3 regions of the Amycolatopsis sp. lyj-84 genome follow, and region 1 is predicted to be linked to each of the others. Evidence: riboswitches for the same ligand, from Rfam matches in the RefSeq annotation. Region 1 holds a riboswitch; each other region holds the start of a gene.
The links. A riboswitch is a leader RNA that binds a small molecule or an ion and turns the genes downstream of it on or off. The one in region 1 is predicted to bind cobalamin.

Region 2: linked by a shared signal. The riboswitch ahead of ACLJRM_RS30260 (prenyltransferase/squalene oxidase repeat-containing protein) and the one ahead of metE (5-methyltetrahydropteroyltriglutamate--homocysteine S-methyltransferase) in region 1 are both predicted to bind cobalamin.
Region 3: linked by a shared signal. The riboswitch ahead of ACLJRM_RS03595 (CoA-acylating methylmalonate-semialdehyde dehydrogenase) and the one ahead of metE (5-methyltetrahydropteroyltriglutamate--homocysteine S-methyltransferase) in region 1 are both predicted to bind cobalamin.

What each region holds. Positions count from the first base shown of each region.
Region 1 is NZ_JAJPWO010000002.1:337,986-341,252, forward strand. Features, by position in the region: gene ACLJRM_RS06600 (ribonucleoside-diphosphate reductase subunit alpha) at 1-182, shown strand, start outside; gene ACLJRM_RS06605 (ribonucleotide-diphosphate reductase subunit beta) at 256-1,332, shown strand; cobalamin riboswitch at 1,466-1,689, shown strand; gene metE (5-methyltetrahydropteroyltriglutamate--homocysteine S-methyltransferase) at 1,789-3,267, shown strand, end outside.
Region 2 is NZ_JAJPWO010000011.1:114,575-117,841, reverse strand. Features, by position in the region: gene ACLJRM_RS30265 (hypothetical protein) at 1-1,185, opposite strand, end outside; cobalamin riboswitch at 1,289-1,356, opposite strand; cobalamin riboswitch at 1,487-1,618, shown strand; gene ACLJRM_RS30260 (prenyltransferase/squalene oxidase repeat-containing protein) at 1,652-2,659, shown strand; gene ACLJRM_RS30255 (MerR family transcriptional regulator) at 2,728-3,267, shown strand, end outside.
Region 3 is NZ_JAJPWO010000001.1:711,539-714,805, reverse strand. Features, by position in the region: gene ACLJRM_RS03600 (acyl-CoA dehydrogenase family protein) at 1-486, opposite strand, end outside; gene ACLJRM_RS03595 (CoA-acylating methylmalonate-semialdehyde dehydrogenase) at 494-1,993, opposite strand; cobalamin riboswitch at 2,153-2,339, opposite strand; gene ACLJRM_RS03590 (short-chain fatty acyl-CoA regulator family protein) at 2,696-3,267, opposite strand, start outside.

The DNA of each region.
Region 1 (3,267 bases):
CCGCTTCGCCCGCCCCGTCGGCTTCCGCCGCGGTTTCGCCGTCGCCCGCCGCCGCCGTGCCCGCGGTGCCGGTGACCGCCCCGGAGCCGAAGGAGATCCCGCAGGTCTCCGACGTCGACTTCGTCGCCACCGACGGCGCCGCCTGCCGCATCGACGACCCCGACTGCGAAGCCTGCCAGTAAACATCCTCGTGAGTGGTAAGGGCGGTTCCAACCGTCCCTACCACTCACGACGCCTCTTGGAGTGTGCCCCTCTATGACCACCTTTGACGCTTCCACCGACGCCACCGGCCTCGGTGAGATCGAAGTCGGCGCCGCCCGGATCAACGTCGACGACAAGCGGATGATCAACGCCCGCGCCGACGTCAACCAGCTGCTGCCGATGAAGTACACCTGGGCGTGGGAGAAGTACCTCGCCGGCTGCAACAACCACTGGATGCCGACCGAGGTCGCCATGCAGGCCGACATCGCGCTGTGGAAGTCGGCCGACGGCCTGACCGAGGACGAGCGCACCATGCTCAAGCGCAACCTCGGCTTCTTCGCCACCGCGGAATCGCTGGTGGCCAACAACATCGTGCTCGCGGTGTACCGCCAGATCACCAACCCCGAATGCCGCCAGTACCTGCTGCGCCAGGCGTTCGAGGAGGCCGTGCACACGCACACCTTCCAGTACATCTGCGAGAGCCTCGGCCTGGTCGAGGGCGAGCTGTTCAACATGTACCGCGAGGTCCCCTCCATCTCGGAGAAGGACGCGTGGGCGCTGAAGTACACGCAGAACCTGGAGAACCCGGACTTCGAGACCGGCACCCCCGAGGCCGACCAGAACTTCCTGCGTGACCTGGTCGCGTTCTACGTGATCTTCGAGGGCATGTGGTTCTACACCGGCTTCGCGCAGATCCTCTCGCTCGGCCGCCGGAACAAGATGATCGGCATCGCCGAGCAGTACCAGTACATCCTGCGCGACGAGTCGATCCACCTGAACTTCGGCATCGACTGCATCAACCAGATCAAGATCGAGAACCCGCACCTGTGGACCGAGGAGTTCCAGGCGGAGATCCGCGGCATGCTGACCGAGGCCTGCGAGCTCGAGGTCTCCTACGCCCGCGACACCATGCCGCGCGGCATGCTCGGGCTGTCGGCCGAGCTGATCGAGCAGTACATGCACTTCATCACCGACCGGCGCGCGCAGCAGATCGGCCTCCAGCCGATCTTCGGCGAGACGGAGAACCCGTTCCCTTGGATGTCGGAGGCGATGGACCTCAAGAAGGAGAAGAACTTCTTCGAGACCCGCGTCATCGAGTACCAGTCCGGTGGCGCCCTCGACTGGGACTGATCCCGCATCTCACGTGATCGGACGGACAACACGCCGGGCGGACTTCCGCCCGGCGTGTTCCGTCTCCAGACACGCGAGTTCGCCGTCTGATCACGTGAGTTACGCCTCCAGTCACACGAGACCCGAATTCGGTACGCTCCAGGGTGCTACTGGTTCGCCCGGCCTCCCAGGCCGGTCGAGGTAACAGGGAACCCGGTGTGAATCCGGGACTGCCCCGCAGCGGTATGTGGGAACGAAAGCCGTCACCGTGCGAGACACGGTAAAGCACTGGGGCATGGCGCCCCGGGAAGCGACGGCCGGTAGGAGCGAGCGAGTCGCCCACGAGTCCGAAGACCTGCCCGTGGTGCGCGCGCCGACGGCGTGCGTGAGTCCGGGCCTCGTGGGATGGGCGCGACCGAATCGCGGTCACTCCTGCGCGCGTCCGGGCTCTGACGACAAGCTCGCGAGGAGAGAGCTGTGACCGAAATCGGCACCACTGTGCTGGGCTACCCCCGGATCGGACCGGACCGGGAACTCAAGCGTTCACTCGAACGCTACTGGGCGGGCAAGATCGACGAGGCCGCGTTGCTGGAGACCGGCCGCGCGCTGCGCACGCGGACCTGGCGGGAACTCAAGGACGCGGGGCTCGACTCCGTCCCTTCCAACACGTTCTCCCACTACGACCAGGTGCTCGACACCGCCGAGCTGTTCGGAGCGCTGCCGGAGCGCGTCGCGAAGCTCGGTCTCTCGCCGCTCGACACCTACTTCGCCGCCGCTCGCGGGGTGCAGGACGCGCCCGCGATGGAGATGACGAAGTGGTTCGACACGAACTACCACTACATCGTCCCCGAACTCGGGCCGGACACCCGGTTCTCGGTCGCCGGCTCCAAGCCGCTCGACGAGTACCGCGAGGCCCGCGCGATCGGCGTCGAGACACGGCCGGTGCTGGTGGGCCCGGTGACGTTCTTGCTGCTCGCGAAGGCCGCCGAGGGCGCTCCGGAGGGCTTCCGCCCGCTGGACCTTCTCGACAACCTTCTCGACGGCTACGTCGAGCTGCTGCGACGCCTGCATGACGAAGGCGTCGAGTGGGTCCAGCTCGACGAGCCCGCCTTCGCCGGCGACCGCACCGAGCCGGAGCTCAACGCGCTCATCCGCGCCTACCACCGGCTCGCGAAGGAGACCGCGCGCCCGAAGATCCTGGTCGCCGGATACTTCGGCGGTCTCGGCCGGGGACTGGGTGTGCTCGCCCGTTCCCCGATCGACGCCCTCGCCGTCGACCTCGTCACCGATGAGTCCTTTGTGGACGCCGTCGCGGCCGAACCCGCCTTGCGCGACAAGGAGGTCTTGGCCGGTGTCGTGGACGGGCGCAACGTCTGGCGCACCGATCCGACCCGTGCGCTCAGCCGGGCGGCGACGCTGCTCGGCACCGCGAAGTCGGTCAGCGTCTCGACGTCGTGCTCGCTGCTTCACGTGCCTTACGACGTCGAGCGGGAGGCCGAGCTCCACCCGCGGCTCAAGGGCTGGCTCGCGTTCGCCAAGCAGAAGGTCGACGAGGTCGTCCTGCTCGGCCGCGCGCTGAAGGAGGAGGGCGTCGACCTCTCCGCCGCCCGTGCGGCGGCCACGGACCGCGCCACGGCGGCCGACCTGGCCGACGCCGGGGTCCGTGCCCGGCTGGAGGCGCTGCGGCCGGAGGACACCGTCCGTTCCCCCTACGCGCGGCGCGCGGCGGCCCAGCAGGCCGCGCTGGCCCTGCCGCCGCTGCCGAGCACGACGATCGGCTCGTTCCCCCAGACCACCGACGTCCGCAAGGCCCGCGCCGCGCACAAGGCGGGCTCGCTGGACGACGCCGGGTACGAGGCCGCGATGAAGGCGGAGATCGAGCGCGTCATCCGGCTGCAGGAGGATCTGGGCCTGGACGTGCTGGTGCACGGCGAGCCCGAGCGCAACGACATGGTG
Region 2 (3,267 bases), on a different contig from region 1:
GTCGGAGAAGCCGACCTGGGACAACCCGAGCGAGGCCTGGGCGCCCGCGCGGATCCAGGTGTCGAGACCGCCGATCCCGTTGGCGCGCGCGGCCACGTAAGACTCCGGGTTGTAGGCGATCGCGCCGATGTCACCGGCGAGCCTGTTGCCGGAGTCCGCCGCGGCGGTCGCCTGCGCGGCTTTGAGGAACCGCACGCCCTTGTCCACCGCCGCGTCCGCGCCGCCGACGTCGGCGAGCGCCTGAAGGATCAGCCCGGTGCTGTTGGTGTTCGGGGCTTCGGTACCGACGCCGCCACCCCAGCCGCCGCCGGGATCCTGATTCGCGATGAGCCACGAGACGGTCTTCGCGATCGGGCCGTCGAGTCCCGCGGCGCCCGCCTTCCGCGCGGCCAGCATCGCCGACAGGGCGAAACCGGTGGCGTCGCCGTCCTTGGCGGACAGGTCGAACGGCTTGCCCTCGTCGCAGGTCGAGACCTTGTGGCCGTCGGCGGTGACGTGGTCACCGGTCTCGGTCGTCTTGATGTAGGCGAAGAAGATCCGGAAGTAGCCCTCGGAGCATTGCTGGGTCACCAGCTTGTCGATGGCGAGCTGGTCGTTCTCGCCGACCGCGGCGAGACCGATCACGCCGAGGGACTGGCCGAACATGTTCGCGTTGTTGCTCACCGAATCGGCGAGTCTGGGATCTTTCGAGTAGTCGCTGACCCGGCCGATGTCGGGACCCTTGCGCATGATCGCGGCCTTGGTCTCGGCGACCATGTCGTAGCCGTCGAAGTTCCGGGGATTCCGGCCCGCGACCTCGGCGGCGACCAGGGTCTTGGCCGCGGCACCGCCGACGATGATGTCGGAGAAGTCGAACTCACCGCCGTCGGGAATGAGCCCGTCCCAGGTGAAGTAGTCGGTCGCGTGGCCCTGCTCGTCGAGGTACTTCACGATCGGCTCGGCCTTCGCGCCCTCGCCCGAGGCGTACATCGCGAACAGCGCGTCGATCATCAGCCCGTGGTCGGGCAGATCGCCGCCGTTGGGGTTCTCGAGCGTGCCGTCCGGCTTCAGCTTCGTCGCGAGCCAGCCGGAGTTCGACTTCGCCGCTCCGGGGTCGTTGGCGGCTGTCGCCGTCCCGGTGAGCAGCGCGGCGACCACGCCGACGCTGACGGCGAACGCCGATGCGGCCAGGTACCCGCGGCGCATGGCTCCTCCTTGCGGCATGACGGAGGACAGGCGCGGGACGCCGCAGTCACCCCTGTTTATCGCGACAGTGGTTCGGACTTCTTGATCGTGCATCCACTCGTGCGGTACCCCGGCTCGCCCTGGTGAGGGGCCCACGGTTGCGCGACAGCGCCGGATTTCGACCGGCTTCCCCATCACGGGCGGCGGTGTTCAGTTGTCGAGCCCGCCGAGGTTAACACCCGATTACCTGCGACAGGCACCGCTGACCAGGTCGGTTGCCAGGATCACATCGCGACTCGCGCCTGGCGGTACCCCGGCGCTTGACCGGGATGAGACTCTTCGGATCGTCAATTCAGCGCGGTCGTGGGGGAAGTCCGGTGAGAGTCCGGCGCTGTCCCGCAACGGTATGCCCTCCGGGCGAGCCCGGTCACCCACGTCGCGCGGTGTCACCACCGACTCCTGTCGTGGAAATGCGGGAAGGGTTCTCATGAGACGTTTGGTCCTCGCTGTCGCCATGCTGTGCGGCATCGGACTGGTCGCCGCTCCGGCGGCGACCGCGGCCACCCACAACAAGGCGGACGCCGCCGCGGGCTGGCTCGCCAGGCAGATGGCCGACGGGGAAAGGTTCGAGGCCGACTTCGGCGGCCAGAAGTACCCCGACCAGGGCTTGACGATCGACGCGATCTTCGCGTTCGCCGCGGCCGGGGTGTCGGACACCAACGCGGGCAAGGCGATCACGTGGCTGGCGAAGCCGGAGATCACCACCGGTTACGTCGGCAGCGGCACCGAGGCCTACGCGGGCGCGCACGCCAAACTGCTGCTGGCCGCGCAGATCCGGGGCAAGAACCCGGCGGCGTTCGGCGGCGTCGACCTGAAGGCGGGACTGCTCTCACTGCTCACGCCGTCCGGCCGGTTCTCCGACCGGTCCGAGTTCGGCGACTACTCCAACGCCTTCTCGCAGTCGCTCGCCCTGCTGGCGCTGGACCGCACCCCCGCCGGCGCCCCCGCGTCGGCCGTGACGTTCCTCGCGGGCACCCAGTGCGCGGACGGCGGCTTCCCGCTGAACTTCGGCGAAGCGACCTGCGCGAGCGACGTCGACTCGACCGCGATGGTCGTGCAGGCCCTGCGCGCCACCGGTGACCCGGTGAACGCCGGCGAAGGCACCTCCTGGCTGGTCACCAAGCAGCACGCGAACGGCGGCTTCGGCGTCGGCACGAACGCGCCGAACGCCAACAGCACCGGCCTCGCCGCCGAGGCGCTGGCCGGGCACCGTCCCGCCGCCGCGGTCAAGGCGCGGGAGTTCCTGCGGTCGCTGCAGACCGGCTGCACCGGCGCCGTGGCGGACCGCGGCGCGATCGCCTACGACGCCACCGGCCTGAACCCGGCGACCGCCCCGCGCGCGACCGCGCAGGCGATCCTCGGCCTGGCGCGGGTCCCGCTGAGCGACCTGCACGGCGGTGGCCGTCCGCAGGCGCCGGTGCTCGCCTGCTCCTGACGTCACCTCGTGAGTGGCAAGGACGGTTCCAACCGTCCTTGCCACTCACGAGCCTTTAGCCTGTGCCGGTGGCTGAGTATCGAGTGGGCGAACTCGCGAACCTGGCGGGGACGTCGGTGCGGAACGTGCGCGCCTATCAGGACAGAGGACTGCTTCCCGCGCCGACGCGACGCGGGCGCGTGGCGATGTACGACGACGCGCATCTCGCCCGGCTGCGGTTGATCGTCCAGCTGCTCGAGCGCGGGTACACCCTCGCCCAGATCGAGGAAATGATCGAGACCTGGCAGCAGGGGCGGGATCTGGGCGATCTGATGGGCCTGGAGGACGCGCTCTCCCAGCCGTGGTCGGAGGAGACCCCCGAGCGGATCACCGTGACGCAGGCGCGGAAGGAGTTCGGGCGGCTGATCACCCCCGCCAACGTCAAACGTGTGCTGGCGATGGGGGTGGCCACCCGGCGGGGCGCGCATTTCGAGGTCTTCAGCCCGCAACTGCTGCAGGCTGGCCGCGAACTGCTGGCGGCGGGAGTGCCGCCGGAACAGGTCCTCGGCCTCGCCGAGACGCTGATCGAGCACACCGACGCCATCGCGACGCTGTTCCTCGACACCATC
Region 3 (3,267 bases), on a different contig from region 1:
GACGTCCGAAGTGCCCGCGCCGGAGATGAACTGCTTGACGCCGTCGAGCACGTAGTGGTCGCCGTCGCGGCGGGCACGGGTGGAGAGCGCCGCCGCGTCGGAACCCGCGTCCGGCTCGGTGAGGCAGTAGCTGCCGAACGCGTCCATCGTGGACATGCGCGGGAGGTACCGGTGCCGCTGGGCGTCGTCGCCGAACTTGTCGATCATGGTCGCGACCATGTTGTGGATCGAGATGTAGGCGGCCAGCGACGGGCAGCCGCCGGCGAGCGCCTCGAACACGAGGACGCCGTCGAGCCGTCCGAGCGCGGAGCCGCCGAGGTCTTCGGGCAGGTAGATGCCGCCCATGCCCAGCTGGGCGGCCTTGCGGAGGACGTCGACCGGGAAGTGTTTGGCCTGGTCCCATTCGATCGCGTGCGGGGCGAGGTGTTCCGCCGCGAACTCCGCGGCGGTCTCACGCAGGGCCCGCTGTTCGTCCGTCAGTCTCATCGTGGCCTCAGCTCATCGTCGGGATGACGAAGCTGGCGCCTTCCTTGGTGCCCGAAGGCCAGCGCGAGGTGACCGTCTTGGTCTTGGTGTAGAACCGGATCGAGTCCGGTCCGTGCTGGTTGAGATCGCCGAAACCGGAGCGCTTCCAGCCGCCGAAGGTGTGGTAGGCGATCGGGACCGGGATGGGCACGTTGACCCCGACCATGCCGGTGTTCACCCGCGAGGTGAAGTCGCGGGCGGTGTCGCCGTCGCGGGTGAAGATCGCGACGCCGTTGCCGTACTCGTGCTCGCTGGGCAGCCGCAGCGCTTCCTCGTAGTCGGCCGCGCGCACGATCGACAGCACCGGGCCGAAGATCTCCTCGCGGTAGATCCGCATGTCGCTGGTGACGTGGTCGAACAGGCAGCCGCCGAGGAAGAAGCCGTTCTCGTGACCGTCCACAGTGGTCTCGCGGCCGTCGACCAGCAGTTTCGCGCCCTCGGCGAGGCCGACGTCGATGTAGTCGCGGACGCGCTGGACGGCTTCGGCGGTGACCAGCGGCCCGAAGTCGGCCGTCTCGTCGAGCGAAGCACCGATCTTCAGCGTCTTGACGCGTTCGGTCAGCCGGGCGGCCAGCGCGTCTGCGGTGGCTTCACCGACCGGGACGGCCACGGAGATCGCCATGCAGCGTTCACCCGCGGAGCCGTACCCGGCGCCGATCAGCGCGTCGACGACCTGGTCGAGGTCGGCGTCCGGCATCACGATCATGTGGTTCTTGGCGCCGCCGAAGCACTGCGCGCGCTTCCCGTGCGCGGCCGCGGTCGTGTAGATGTACTCGGCGATCGACGACGAGCCGACGAAGCCGACGGCCTCGACGCGGGGGTCGGTGAGCAGCGCGTCGACGGCTTCCTTGTCACCGTTGACCACGTTGAACACGCCCGGCGGCAAGCCTGCTTCGAGGAAGAGTTCGGCCAGCCGCAGCGGGACCGACGGGTCGCGTTCGGACGGCTTGAGCACGAAGGAGTTGCCGCAGGCGATCGCCGGGGCGGCCTTCCACAACGGGATCATCGCGGGGAAGTTGAACGGCGTGATGCCGGCGACCACGCCGAGGGGCTGCCGCATCGAGTAGACGTCGATGCCGGTGCCCGCGCTGTCGCTGTACTCGCCCTTGAGCAGGTGCGGGATACCGATGGCGAACTCGACCACTTCGAGGCCACGCTGGATGTCGCCGCGCGCGTCGGGAACGGTCTTGCCGTGTTCGGACGAGAGCAGGCGGGCGAGGGAGTCCTCTTCCGCGCGGACGAGGTCGACGAACTTCATCAGCACGCGGGCCCGCTTCTGCGGGTTCCAGCGGGCCCATTCGAGCTGGGCCTGCGCCGCGTCGGCGACGACGGCGGCGACCTCAGTGGCCGAAGCGAGCGGGACGCGGGCCTGAACGGCGCCGGTGCTGGGGTCGAAGACGTCGGCGAACCGGCCGGACGTACCCGATACCGGCTTACCGCCGACGAAGTGGCTGAGTTCGGTGCTCATGGAAGCCCTTTCCGAAAGTACGCAGGACGAAGCCGCCCGAAGACCACGATCGGCGGCCGGGCAGGGGAGTACGGACGACTTACCGCCGGGGTGGTGGCGGGTCGGCGACTTTCGCGCAGGCAGGAAGAATCCGCATGCGTTCAGCTCCATCCTCGTGGACGAACACGACACGTCTGCGGCCGGTATCCTGGCTCCCGGATCCGCGGCGGCTCCGGCCTTCCCGGCTCGCGCCAGTGGCCTTCTCTGCGGGAGCGCCGCTCCCCGGTCACAGTGGCGGGACCGCACCGGATTTTCACCGGCTTCCCTGCACCGCAGACCTGTGGACACCATAAAGTAGGAAGTCCGACTATGTCGAGGACAAGGGTGTGGCGTACGCCTCAGGTACGCGATGGGTCTCGTGAGTGGTAGGGGCGGTATCCCCCGCCCGGCTGCCGGCCGTGGCCTTCACGGTGGCCGGGATCAGTGGCTTCGGTCGTGAGTGGCGATTCGGGTTCTAAGCCGAATCGCCACTCACGACCACCTCGCCTCACACGGTCTGAACCTTCAGCTCCGGCCAGGAACGGGGTCACCCGGGGACAGCGGTGTTGCGAAAGCCACTTTCCCAACCTTCACCGTTGCGAAAGTGGCTTTGCCAACGCCCACCCTGCGAACGAAAGACGGCACGAGCACGCAAGGTTGCCCTTCTCCTCGATAAACCGCCACTCACGAGAGTGGCGGGTAGGGCAGCAGGCTGGACGAATGTTCGTCGACCCGCATCGGTTTCCCGATCGCGGGGAAGGCGCGCTGCGGGCACGCGGGCCGTTCGCAGACCTTGCACCCCATTCCGATCGGGGTGACGGCCGCGCCGGTGCCGAGCGCCAGCCCGTCGGAGTACACGAGCCGCCGCGCGTGCCGGAGTTCGCAGCCGAGCCCGATCGCGAACGTCTTGCCGGGATCGCCGTGCCCGCCCGCCGCGCGGGAAACGGTACGGGCCAGCCAGAAGTACTTCTTTCCGTCCGGGAGTTCGGCGACCTGCGTGAGGATCCGTCCCGGTGAGCTGAACGCCTCGTAGACGATCCACAGTGGACACGAGCCGCCGACGCGGGAAAAGTGGAACCCGGTGGCGGACTGACGTTTCGAGATGTTGCCCGCACGGTCGACCCGTACGAAGGAGAACGGCACGCCGCGGGTGCCCGGTCGCTGCAAAGTGGACAGCCGATGGCAGATCGTCTCGAAGCCGACGCCGAAGTGGTCGGACAGGCGCGTGATGTCGTAGCGGTAGCGTTCCGCCGCGC